DNA from 2 places in the Mesorhizobium sp. RIZ17 genome. Region 1 is predicted to be linked to the other one. Evidence: predicted binding sites of a transcription regulator. Region 1 holds the regulator's gene; the other holds the start of a gene.
The links. Region 1 encodes LexA, which represses DNA repair genes until DNA is damaged. Its sites were predicted from a motif close to TGTTCNNNNTGTGTTCNG; they were not measured.

Region 2: the regulator LexA is predicted to act here: its motif matches at 3,128-3,145, upstream of WDX12_RS09410 (YifB family Mg chelatase-like AAA ATPase).

What each region holds. Positions count from the first base shown of each region.
Region 1 is NZ_CP147861.1:5,618,887-5,624,688, forward strand. It holds gene WDX12_RS27365 (AMP-binding protein) at 197-1,822, shown strand; gene kynU (kynureninase) at 1,838-3,085, opposite strand; gene lexA (transcriptional repressor LexA) at 3,542-4,276, shown strand; gene WDX12_RS27380 (ComEC/Rec2 family competence protein) at 4,317-5,802, opposite strand, start outside.
Region 2 is NZ_CP147861.1:1,889,783-1,895,584, reverse strand. It holds gene WDX12_RS09430 (GtrA family protein) at 1-405, opposite strand, end outside; gene WDX12_RS09425 (glycosyltransferase) at 533-1,537, shown strand; gene WDX12_RS09420 (GtrA family protein) at 1,652-2,026, shown strand; gene gshB (glutathione synthase) at 2,106-3,047, shown strand; gene WDX12_RS09410 (YifB family Mg chelatase-like AAA ATPase) at 3,237-4,766, shown strand; gene WDX12_RS09405 (TetR/AcrR family transcriptional regulator) at 4,933-5,520, opposite strand; gene WDX12_RS09400 (DUF308 domain-containing protein) at 5,652-5,802, opposite strand, start outside.

The DNA.
Region 1 (5,802 bases):
ACGTCAATGCTCCGGAACCAAAACATTTTAGGCTTGAAACAAATTTGGGCCGGTGCGATCCTGCCTTACGAACGGCCGACGACAGGAGGTCTGCCGAACGCCCAAGCCCGCCCACGCTCGCCCCAAGGCGGTGTCACGAAGGTACGGCCGGGGTGCGGCAAACCTCCTTGGGCAAAGCAGGGAGGATGACGGCTACATGCTTGGACCTTCAGCGCATACCGACACGTTCACGCGCGATCACCTGCCGCCGCCCGAGCAGTGGCCGGATTTCCTTCTGGATGGGTTCGACTATCCCGAGCGTCTCAACGCCGGCGTCGAACTGACCGACAGGCTGGTCGAGAAAGGTTTCGGCGATCGCACCGCGCTCATCGGCAATGGCCGCCGCCGCACCTATAAGGAATTGTCCGACTGGACGAGCCGCCTGGCGCATGCGCTGGTCGAAAACTATGGCGTGAGGCCGGGCAACCGGGTGCTTATCCGTTCGGCGAACAATCCCGCCATGGTTGCCTGCTGGCTGGCCGCCACCAAGGTCGGCGCCGTCGTCGTCAACACGATGCCGATGCTGCGCGCCGGCGAACTTGGCAAAATCGTCGACAAGGCCGAGATCGGCATCGCGCTTTGCGACACGCGGCTGATGGACGAGATGACGGCCTGCGCCAAGGAGAGCGCCTTCCTCAAGCAGGTCATCGGCTTCGACGGCACCGCCAACCATGACGCGGAGCTCGATCGCGCCGCGCTCGACAAGCCCGTGACCTTCAAGGCTGTCGACACCGGCTGCGACGACGTGGCGTTGCTTGGCTTCACTTCAGGCACGACCGGCGTGCCGAAGGCGACCATGCATTTCCACCGCGACCTGATGATCATCGCCGACGCCTACGCCCGCGAGATCCTCCAGGTGACGCCCGACGACGTCTTTGTCGGTTCCCCTCCATTGGCCTTTACCTTCGGCCTTGGCGGGCTTGCCATTTTCCCGCTCCGCTTCGGCGCGGCGGCGACATTGCTGGAGCAGGCGACGCCGCCCAACATGATCCACATCATCGAGACCTACAGGGCGACCATCTCCTTCACGGCGCCGACGGCCTACAGGGCGATGCTCAAGGCCATGGACGAAGGCGCTGACCTGTCTTCGCTGCGCGTCGCCGTGTCTGCCGGCGAAACGTTGCCCGCTCCCGTCTTCGAAGAGTGGACGCGAAAGACCGGCAAGCCGATTCTGGACGGCATCGGCGCCACCGAGATGCTGCATATCTTCATCTCCAATCGCTTCGACGACATGAAGCCCGCATCGACCGGCAAGCCGGTGGGCGGCTACGAGGCGCGCATCGTCGACGAGGAGATGCGCGAGTTGCCGCATGGCGCGACGGGAAGGCTGGCGGTGCGTGGGCCGACAGGCTGCCGCTACATGGCCGACGATCGCCAGAAGGACTATGTGCGGGATGGCTGGAACCTGACGGGCGACACCTTCGTGCAGGACGAAGACGGCTTCTTCCATTTCGCCGCCCGCTCCGATGACATGATCGTCAGCGCCGGCTACAACATTGCCGGGCCGGAAGTCGAGGCCGCGCTACTGTCGCATCCGGATGTCGCGGAATGCGCCGTCATCGGCGCCGAGGACGCCGAACGCGGCCAGATCGTCGAGGCGCATGTCGTGCTGGCGCCGGGCGCGGCGCCGGATGCCGCGACGGTCAAGCGTCTGCGGGATCACGTCAAGGCAACGATCGCGCCCTACAAATACCCGCGCTCGGTGAAGTTCATCGCCGCCTTGCCCAAGACCCAGACCGGCAAGATCCAGCGCTTCCGCCTGCGCGCCGAAAAGCCCCATTGAGCGAGAAAGCCCGATTCAGGTGACGGCCTCCTTGACCGCGAAGCGCGCTTCCCGCCAGACGCCGGTGCGCAGGATGTCTTCCAGCACTTCGACGGCCTCCCAGACATCCCGATAGCCGACATAGAGCGGTGTGAAGCCGAAGCGGATGGTGTATGGCGCGCGGAAATCGCCGATCACGCCGCGCTCGATCAGGGCGCGCATCACCTGGTAACCGTGCGGATGGGCGAACGACACCTGGCTGCCACGCTCGGCGCCATCGCGCGGGCTTTCCAGTTCGAGGCCGAAGGCGCCGCATCGGGCTTCGACAAGCCGGATGAACAAGTCCGTCAGGGCGATGCTTTTGTCGCGCACGGCATTCATGTCGACCTTGTCCCAGAGGTCCAGCGCGCCCTTCAGCGCCCGCATCGACAGCACCGGCTGTGTTCCGCACAGGAACCGGCGGATGCCCGTGCCGATGGCGTAGCCCTGCTCGAACGCGAAAGGCCGGGCGTGCCCCCACCAGCCGCTGAGCGGCTGGCGAATGTCACCGTGGTGGCGGTTCGCGGCGTAGATGAAGGCGGGCGCGCCCGGGCCGCCATTGAGGTATTTATAAGTGCAGCCGACAGCGAAATCGGCACTGAAACCATCAAGATCCACCGGCAACGCGCCTGCCGTATGGCAGAGGTCCCAGACGATCAGCGCGCCGGCTTCGTGGGCCTTGCGCGTCAAGGCCGCCATGTCGCGCAACCGGCCGGACTTGTAGTTGACGTGGTTGACCAGGATGACCGCGACTTGGCTGTCGATCAGCTCCTCGATCGTCGGGGCGTCGACACCTTCGAGCCGCAGCACCGTACCAGGACGCGTGGAGGCCACGCCCTCCGCCATGTAGAGATCGGTCGGAAAACTGTCGCCCTCGGCAACGATCACGGATCGGTCGGGCCGCATCGCCAGCGCCGCATGCAGGACCTTGTAGATGTTGATCGAGGTCGTATCGCAAACGACGGTCTGTCCGGCCGCCGCGCCGATCAGCCGCCCGAGCCGGTCGCCCAGTTCGACCGGCATTTGGAACCAGCCCGCGGTATTCCAGGCGCGGATAAGATCATGCGCCCATTCGCGCGTTGCCGCTTTCTCGATCTCGTCGAAAACCTCGGAGGACGCCGCACCCAGCGAGTTGCCGTCGAGATAGATCACCCCTTCCGGCAGGATGAAGCGATCGCGCAGGGCGCGCAGCGGATCCGCGGCATCCATCGCCTCGACTTCAGCACGGCCAGGAATTCCCCTCATCGCGTTACCGCCTCCATCTCGACCCAGCGCCGCTCGCAAATCGCCAGACGGCCAACGGCGGTTGTCTCACCCCAGTCGGCGTCGGGGCAAGAACCTTTCGTCCTGTGTTAGCTGGTCCATAGACCGCGAGAACAGTGAACCGGCAAATCGCCGAAGTTGGCATTTTGGGTTCGTTTCGTTCACGGTGCAGCATGCGCAAAGGGTGGTCCACGCGGTCCGACCCGCGCTTTCGTGATGGCGCTGCCTGCTGTTTCAACTTAGGCAGTGCTGCAAAATCGAACGGAATCAATGCCACCGCCCTACTGGCGGCGGCTGGCGTCCTCGAATGCAACATTGTTTCGGCAGCCTTAAGAAATTCATTAAACTTTAAACGGTTGCGGAACACAACTGGAACAGATAGTGTTTGTTCTGGGTTTGTTTTTCCGATTCTGGTTTCAGAACCCGTGGGGGCCGCCAATGCTGACGCGCAAACAACATGAACTCCTGATGTTCATCCATGAACGCCTGAAGGAGAGCGGGATTCCTCCATCCTTCGACGAGATGAAGGAGGCGCTGGACCTTGCCTCGAAGTCCGGCATCCACCGGTTGATCACGGCGCTGGAAGAGCGCGGCTTCATTCGCCGGCTGCCGAACCGGGCGCGCGCCCTCGAAGTCTTGCGCCTGCCCGACTCGATCGCGCCTGGCCTGAATGCCGCGAAGAAGTTCTCGCCAAGCGTCATCCAGGGCGGCCAAGGCAATCTCAACCGCCAGGTCAAGCCGGCAGCGCCTTCGCGCACGCCGACACCCAGCAATGACGACGACGCTGTTTCGGCCGTATCCATTCCGGTGATGGGCCGCATTGCCGCCGGCGTGCCGATCGACGCCATCCAGCACCAGACGCACTCGATCTCGGTGCCGCCGGACATGATCATGGGCGGCGAGCACTATGCGCTGGAGGTCAAGGGCGACTCGATGATAGAGGCCGGTATCTTCGACGGCGACACCGTCATCATCCGCAACGCCAATACGGCAAGCCCGGGCGAGATCGTGGTGGCGCTGGTCGACGACGAGGAAGCGACCTTGAAGCGGTTTCGCCGCAAGGGTGCCTCGATCGCGCTCGAGGCCGCCAACCCGGCCTATGAGACCCGGATCTTTGGACCGGATCGGGTCAAGGTTCAGGGCAAGCTCGTCGGACTTATCCGTCGCTACTGAGCAGGACCGCGCGGCGGTCTTCGCCGGAAATGCGTGACATCTATTCTGTCGGCTGCGGCGCGGCCGCCGGCTTTTCCGGTCGTTGATAGGGCGGCAGCCCCCTCGCCTCGCGTGTGTATTTCCGCTGCTCGTGCCAGGGACGATATGGCTCGTCGACCGCGTAGCGAACGGTTGGCCGGGCGGTCGCCGATTGCGGATCGAAGAAGATAGCGGCGCTGCCGTCGTGAGCCAGCTGCCGCTTGGTGACGACGAGCACGCGCGGATCGCGGCATGGGTTGTAGGCCGTTGCATCGTTGATGACGATGAGATCTGCGAACCCGCAGGCCGGTCGGGCGCTGCCGCGGTTCTCGGCAAGCGCGACGATGGCGCCGGAAGGATGCCGGCCGATGCAGAGGTCTCCGGTGCAGTAGAAGGGCGAGCCAGGCGGCAGGTCGACGGGATCGGCGATGTCGAGGGCGTCCTTGGCGAAGGTCTCCGGCGGCACGATATCCTCGGCTTTCAGCGCTCGTTTCCAGTTGTCGGTGGTGAACTCGTTGGAGCGCGCGCGGTTGATCGCAAGCTCACCGCCTCCGATCGGCATCGCCACCAGACGCGCGTCCTCCGAGACAAGCACATCCGGCGTGCGGACATGCGGAATGGCCAGCAGCGCCGCGAGCGCGAAGGGCACCGCGGCAAGCCTGAGCCACGTGGTCGCCATCGTTGCGATGACCAGCGCGACCGTCGCCAGCAGCACCGACTGGATCGAGATCAGCCCGACGGCGTCGACCGGTGAGCGCTCGGATATCCACGCCGAAATGGCGATCATCGCCGTCAGGCCCTTGCCCATGACAAAGAGGAAGGGACCGTCGAAGCCGAAGGGCATGGCGAGCGCGCTCAACACGGCGAACGGCATGACGATCAGCGAAACGATCGGCATGACCGCCAGATTGGCCAGCAGGCTGAGCGGCGACACGCGCTGAAAATGCCAGATCGCAAACAGCAACGTCGCGCTGCCTGCGATGAGCGACGTTATGGCGGCGCCGCCCACGCCAACCGCCAGTTTTTGCGATACGAACCCGAGAAACGAACGCCTTGCCGGCGGCGCTGTCGTTTTGCCGGCGCGATAGTCGGCAAAGCCGGCATAGGCGCCGACAAGCGCAGCGGTGGCGGCGAAGGACATCTGGAAGCTCGGGCCGACCACTTCGTGCGGCGAGACCAGGATGACGGCGATGGCAGAGATCGCCAGGTTGCGCATGGTCAGCGCCGCGCGGTCGAAAAGCACGGCGACCAGCATCACGGCCAGCATGATGAAGCTTCGCTCGGCCGCGACCACGATGCCGGAGATCACGAGGTAGGCGGCAATCGAGGCCAGCGCGATTGCAGCGGCATATTTCTTCACCGGTCGGCGTGACGAGAAATCCGGAAACAGCGCGAAGGTGCCGCGCAAAAGGACCATGATCGTGCCCGCGACAAGTGCCATGTGCAGGCCGGAGATCGAGATGATGTGGTAGATGCCGGTGCGCCGCATCGACTCGTTGATCGCTTCC
Region 2 (5,802 bases), 3.2 Mb from region 1:
ACCGCCGCCGAAGCTGCGCGCGGCGCGGGCGGTGAAGAACAAGGTCGACCAAAGCAGCAGCGCCGGCCACAGCACCTGCGCCACGTCCTCGCCGAGCGGCCTGCTGCCGGTGAGCGCCGAGGCGGCAAGCGCGATGGCGGCGATCGGCGCATCCACCAGCCTCGACCAGTGCATGACGAAACCACCTTCCAGCCCCATCCGGTACTGGTGCAGGTCGAACCAGCCCTGGCCTCCCAGCAGGTCGCGGACCTCGACGAGGCGCAGCAGGTTGTCGTTGTCGCCGCCCGCATCGGTCAGTTGGCCAAAGCCGGCCCATGCATTGAAGGCGAAGCCGAGCAGGGCGGCCAGCAGCGCCAGCACCAGATCGGACTTCCAGGTGGCGGCGCCGTTCTCGGCTGTGCCCATTGCCATGGCCTTTGAAGGGAGAGGATCGGGTTTAAACCTAGCCTTAACGGCTTCAATAAATAGTAAAACGGCTCGAAGGGGCCGGCACAAAGGCGGCCGGAGGCTGATCGAGCGTCCGGAGACAGACATGCCGCATGCAGTCCGCCACGAGCCGGTCATCGCCGTGCTCCTGCCTTGCTACAACGAGGAGCTGACGATCGGCGATGTCGTGCGGCGCTTCCGCGAGACGCTGCCTTCGGCCGCGATCTACGTCTACGACAACAATTCCAAGGACCTCACGGCGCTGAAAGCCCGCGCCGCCGGCGCCACCGTCGTGCGCGAGCCGCGCCAGGGCAAGGGCAATGTGGTGCGGCGCATGTTCGCCGACATCGACGCGGACATCTATGTGATGGCCGACGGCGACGGCACCTACGCGCCGGAGGATGCGCCGCAGCTGATCAACGTGCTGCAGACCGAGCGCTGCGACATGGTGGTGGGCACCAGGCGCGGCGTGACCGACGATGCCGGCCGCAACGGCCACGCCTTCGGCAACCGCGTCTTCAACCGCCTCTACAAGGGCCTGTTCGGGACCGACTTCACCGATATCTTCTCCGGCTACCGGGTGTTTTCACGCCGCTTCGTCAAGAGCTTCCCCGCCGTTTCCGGCGGCTTCGAGATCGAGACCGAGATGTCGGTGCACGCCTCGCAGCTCAAGCTGCCGGTAAGCGAGATGGCGCTCGATTACGGCCGCCGCCCGGAAGGCTCGTCGTCGAAGCTGTCGACCTTCCGCGACGGCGCCAGGATCCTGTGGATGTTCGCCATGCTGGTGAAGGAGACGCAGCCGCTGCGCTTCTTCGGCACGTTCGCGCTGTTCTTCCTGGCGGCGAGCATCGGCCTGATGATCCCCGTGCTGGTCGAATTCGCGGAGACGGGACTGGTGCCGCGCATGCCGACCTGGGTGCTGTCGATCGGCATGCTGCTGCTGGCCATGCTCTCGATGATGACCGGCCTCATCCTCGATTCGGTATCGCGCGGCCGGGCCGAGCAGAAGCGCATCTTCTACCTGTCGATTTCCTCCGGCCGGGCCGAGCGCGGGATATCCGGGCAGGCCGCGCCGAAGAGCGAGCCGGGCAAGGCCCCAAGGGCGGCCTAGAGCATGATCCCGAAAAGTGGGAACCGGTTTTCGGAGAAAGATCATGCTCCAACAAAGAGTTAGATCCGTGAGGGCGATTCAACGAAACGCCATCACGATCTAGTGGGCGGCATAGTGGGCCGCCTCCTCCGCTTCGCCCTTACCGGCGGCATCGGCTTCGTCGCCGACGCGGCGGCGCTCTGGCTGCTGCTTGCCGCGACGCCGCTCGGCCCGCTTTCGGCGCGCGTGCTGTCGATCGGCTTCGCGCTCTGCGTCACATGGCAGATCAACCGCCATATGACCTTCTCGCCGTCGAGCCGGGGCATCGCGCAGGAAGGCGCGCGCTATGGCGGCGTCGGCATCGCCACCGGCATCGTCAACTACCTGGTCTATTGCGCGCTGCTCTTGGCAATGCCGGCGCTGCCGCCGCTGGCGGCGCTCGCCTTTGCCTCGATCGTCGCGATGGCGCTGTCCTTCCTCGGATATTCCAGGCTGGTCTTCGACCGCTAAGCGTCTGCACCAAGCGAGCACGATTGGCAGACGCCGCCGATTTCCTTATATCGGCGGCAGAGCACGCCGGAGAGAAAAAATGCCGCTGAAGATCGCCGTCCAGATGGACCATGTCTCCACCGTGTCGATCGCCGGCGACACGAGCTTCGCGCTGTCGCTTGAGGCGCAGCGGCGCGGCCACAAGCTTTTCCACTATACGCCCGACCGGCTGTCGCTGCGGGACGGCAAGGTTTTCGCGCGCATCGAGGAGATGCAGGTGCGCGACGAGAAGGGCAACCACTATTCGCTGGGCGAAAAAGTACGCACCGACCTCTCCGCGATGGACGTGGTGCTGCTGAGGCAAGACCCGCCCTTCGACATGAACTATATCACCACCACGCACATACTGGAGCGCATCCATCCGAAGACGCTGGTGGTCAACGACCCGGCCTGGGTGCGCAACAGCCCGGAAAAGATCTTCGTCACCGAATTCCCGGACCTGATGCCGGAAACGCTGATCACCAAGGATCCGCTGGAAGTTGCGGCCTTCCGCAAGGAATTCGGCGACATCATCGTCAAGCCGCTCTACGGCAATGGCGGCGCCGGCATCTTCCATCTGCACGAGGCCGACCGAAACCTCGCCTCGCTGCTCGAAATGTTCGGCCAGCTGTTCCGCGAGCCCTATATCGTGCAGCGCTACCTCAAGGACGTGCGCAAGGGCGACAAGCGCATCATCCTGATCGACGGCGAGCCGGTTGGCGCCATCAACCGTGTGCCGGCCGAGCACGATTCCCGCTCCAACATGCATGTCGGCGGCCGCGCCGAGAAGACCGAGCTGACGGAGCGCGAGCGCGAGATCTGCGCCCGCATCGGGCCTTCTCTGAAAGAACGCGGCTTCATCCTGGTCGGCATCGACGTGATCGGCGACTACATGACCGAGATCAACGTGACCTCGCCGACCGGCGTGCGCGAAGTGCAGCGCTTCGGCGGCGCGGATATCGCTGCCCTGTTCTGGGATTGCGTGGAGGGGAAGCGGGGGTAGTTCTCGCCACGACGCAGGCGGCGCTCCAAGCATCGGGCTTGTCAATGCCGCCGGAGAATAACGAGGCGCGCAGTTGCTCGCGTTCTCGTAATGTTCTTGCCCAAGGCGAAAATCTGTGGTTGTCTAGCCTGATTTCGCTCGCGGCCTGATCGCAGGATCACGCGAGCCGATATCGGGGGCTTGAGACAAATGGTGGCGCGGGTTCGCACGGTCGCTTTCCAGGGCATCGAGGCCGTTCCGGTCGATGTCCAGGTGATGGTCGGGCCGGGCAAGGTCGGCATGCAGATCGTCGGCCTGCCGGACAAGGCGGTGGCCGAGAGCCGCGAGCGGGTGCAGGCGGCGCTGCACGCATCGGGTCTGTCGATGCCGTCGAAGAAGGTGACGGTGAACCTCGCGCCGGCCGATCTTCCCAAGGAAGGCAGCCATTACGACCTGCCGATCGCGCTCGGCCTGATGGCGGCGCTGGGCGCCATACCCGGCGACATGCTGGCCGGCTATGTGGTGCTGGGCGAATTGTCGCTCGACGGCACCATCGCAGGCGTTGCCGGCGCGCTGCCGGCGGCGATCGGCGCCAATGCCGAAGGCAAGGGCCTGATCTGTCCCTTCGCCTGCGGACCGGAGGCGGCCTGGGCCGGCAAGGATTTCGACATATTGGCGCCGCGCAGCCTGATCGCCGTCGCCAACCATTTTCGCGGCACGCAGGTGCTGTCGCGGCCCGAGGCCGGCATAAAGCTCGCCGCGCGCGACCTGCCTGACCTCGCCGACATCAAGGGCCAGGAAAGCGCCAAGCGGGCGGTCGAAGTGGCGGCGGCCGGCGGCCACAACCTTCTGATGGTCGGGCCGCCCGGCTCGGGCAAATCGATGCTGGCGCAGCGCCTGCCCTCGATACTGCCGCCGCTGGCGCCGAAGGAGCTGCTCGAAGTGTCGATGATCGCCTCCGTCGCCGGCGAGCTTGGCGAGGGCAAGCTGACCGACCGGCGGCCGTTCCGCGCCCCGCATCACTCCGCCTCGATGGCGGCGATGGTGGGCGGCGGTCTGCGCGCACGTCCAGGCGAGGTCTCGCTCGCCCATCACGGCGTGCTGTTCCTCGACGAGCTGCCGGAGTTCACGCCGCAGACGCTCGATGCGCTGCGCCAGCCGCTGGAAACCGGCGACTGCATGATCGCACGCGCCAACCACCGCGTCACCTACCCGGCGCGCATCCAGCTGGTGGCGGCGATGAATCCGTGCCGCTGCGGCATGTCGGGCGAGCCCGGCTATCGCTGCCTGCGCGGCGAGCGATGCCGTACCGACTACCAGGCGCGCATTTCCGGCCCGCTGCTCGACCGCATCGACCTTCGGATCGAGGTGCCGGCGGTCTCGGCAAGCGACCTGATCCGGCCGGACAAGGCCGAGACGAGTAGCGCGGTTGCGCAGCGCGTGGCGCGAGCGCGCGCCATGCAGCGCGAGCGGCTGGAAAGACTGGGAGCCGGCGCCACCACCAACGCGCATTGCCCGCCTTCGATCATCGAGGAGATCGCCAAGCCCGATAATGCCGGCCTGACGCTGCTCAAGGACGCCAGCGAAAAGCTCGGCTTCTCGGCGCGCGCCTATCACCGCGTGCTGAAGGTGGCGCGCACGCTGGCCGACCTCGACGCCAGCGAGACGGTCGGCCGCATCCATCTCGCCGAGGCGATTTCCTACCGGATGAGCGCCGAGCGGATGGCGCAGGCGGCCTAAAGCAGGTCGCGTGAAAAAGGATTCACGCAACCTGCTTTAAGTCTTTGATCTTAAGCATGTCTTTGTCCCGAAACCGGGACCACTTTCGGGAGACATGCTTTAGACCTATGCGTTTCTAGTCGGGCCGCATCCGCAGCCACGCCAGATCGCCCCGACCGATCCCACGTCAATCGGTCGTGGGGATCAGCTTCTGCAGCGTCGGCGCCAGGATCATGCCGAACGTCAGGACGTCGCCATAGGCCCGCGCGGAAATCATCGCTCCGTGCACGGTCGCCATGAAGGCCTCCGCTTCCACGCGCGGCGCGGCGGCGATCGTCAGTGAGCCTTGCGCGGCGCCGCGCTCGATGACGCCGGTCAGCCAACCCGACAGAAACTGAAAATACGCCCGGACCTCCACGGCAACCTCCGGCGGAAGGGCGGGAAGCTCGCTGGCAAGCAGCGCGCAGACGCAGATCGGCCTGCTCGCGTCCTCGATGCACTGCGCCCAGAAGCCGGCATAGGTTCGCAGCAATTCCGGCGGCTCAGGCACGTTGCGCTCAAGCTCCGTCATGCCCGTCACGGCATCCTCGAGGTAGCGCCGGACCAGGGTTTGCACGAGGTCGACCTTGCTTGGGAAATGGTGGTGGATGCTCGCCTTGCGGATACCGACCACTTCGGCGATATCGGCATAGCTGAACCCGTTGTAGCCGCCGGCGACGATGAAGCTTCGCGCGGCGGCCAGGATGTCATCGGCGGTGTTCGAGGGCTTATCCATGGACATGCCTAGATCGTGATGGCGTTTCGTTGAATCGCCATCACGATCCAACTTTTTGTTGGGGCATGATCTTTCTCCGAAAACCGGCTCCCACTTTTCAGGATCATGCCTAACGCCCGGCGGAAGAAAGCTCAACTCGCGACCTGCCGCGACTTGCGAAGCATATCGCCGACGGAAAGCCACACGGCGGACAGCAGGAAGTAGAAGGCGCCGAACGCGGCATAGGGCGCGACATTGGCGATGCCGATGGCTTCCGCGCCGCCCGCCATCTTGACGAAGAAG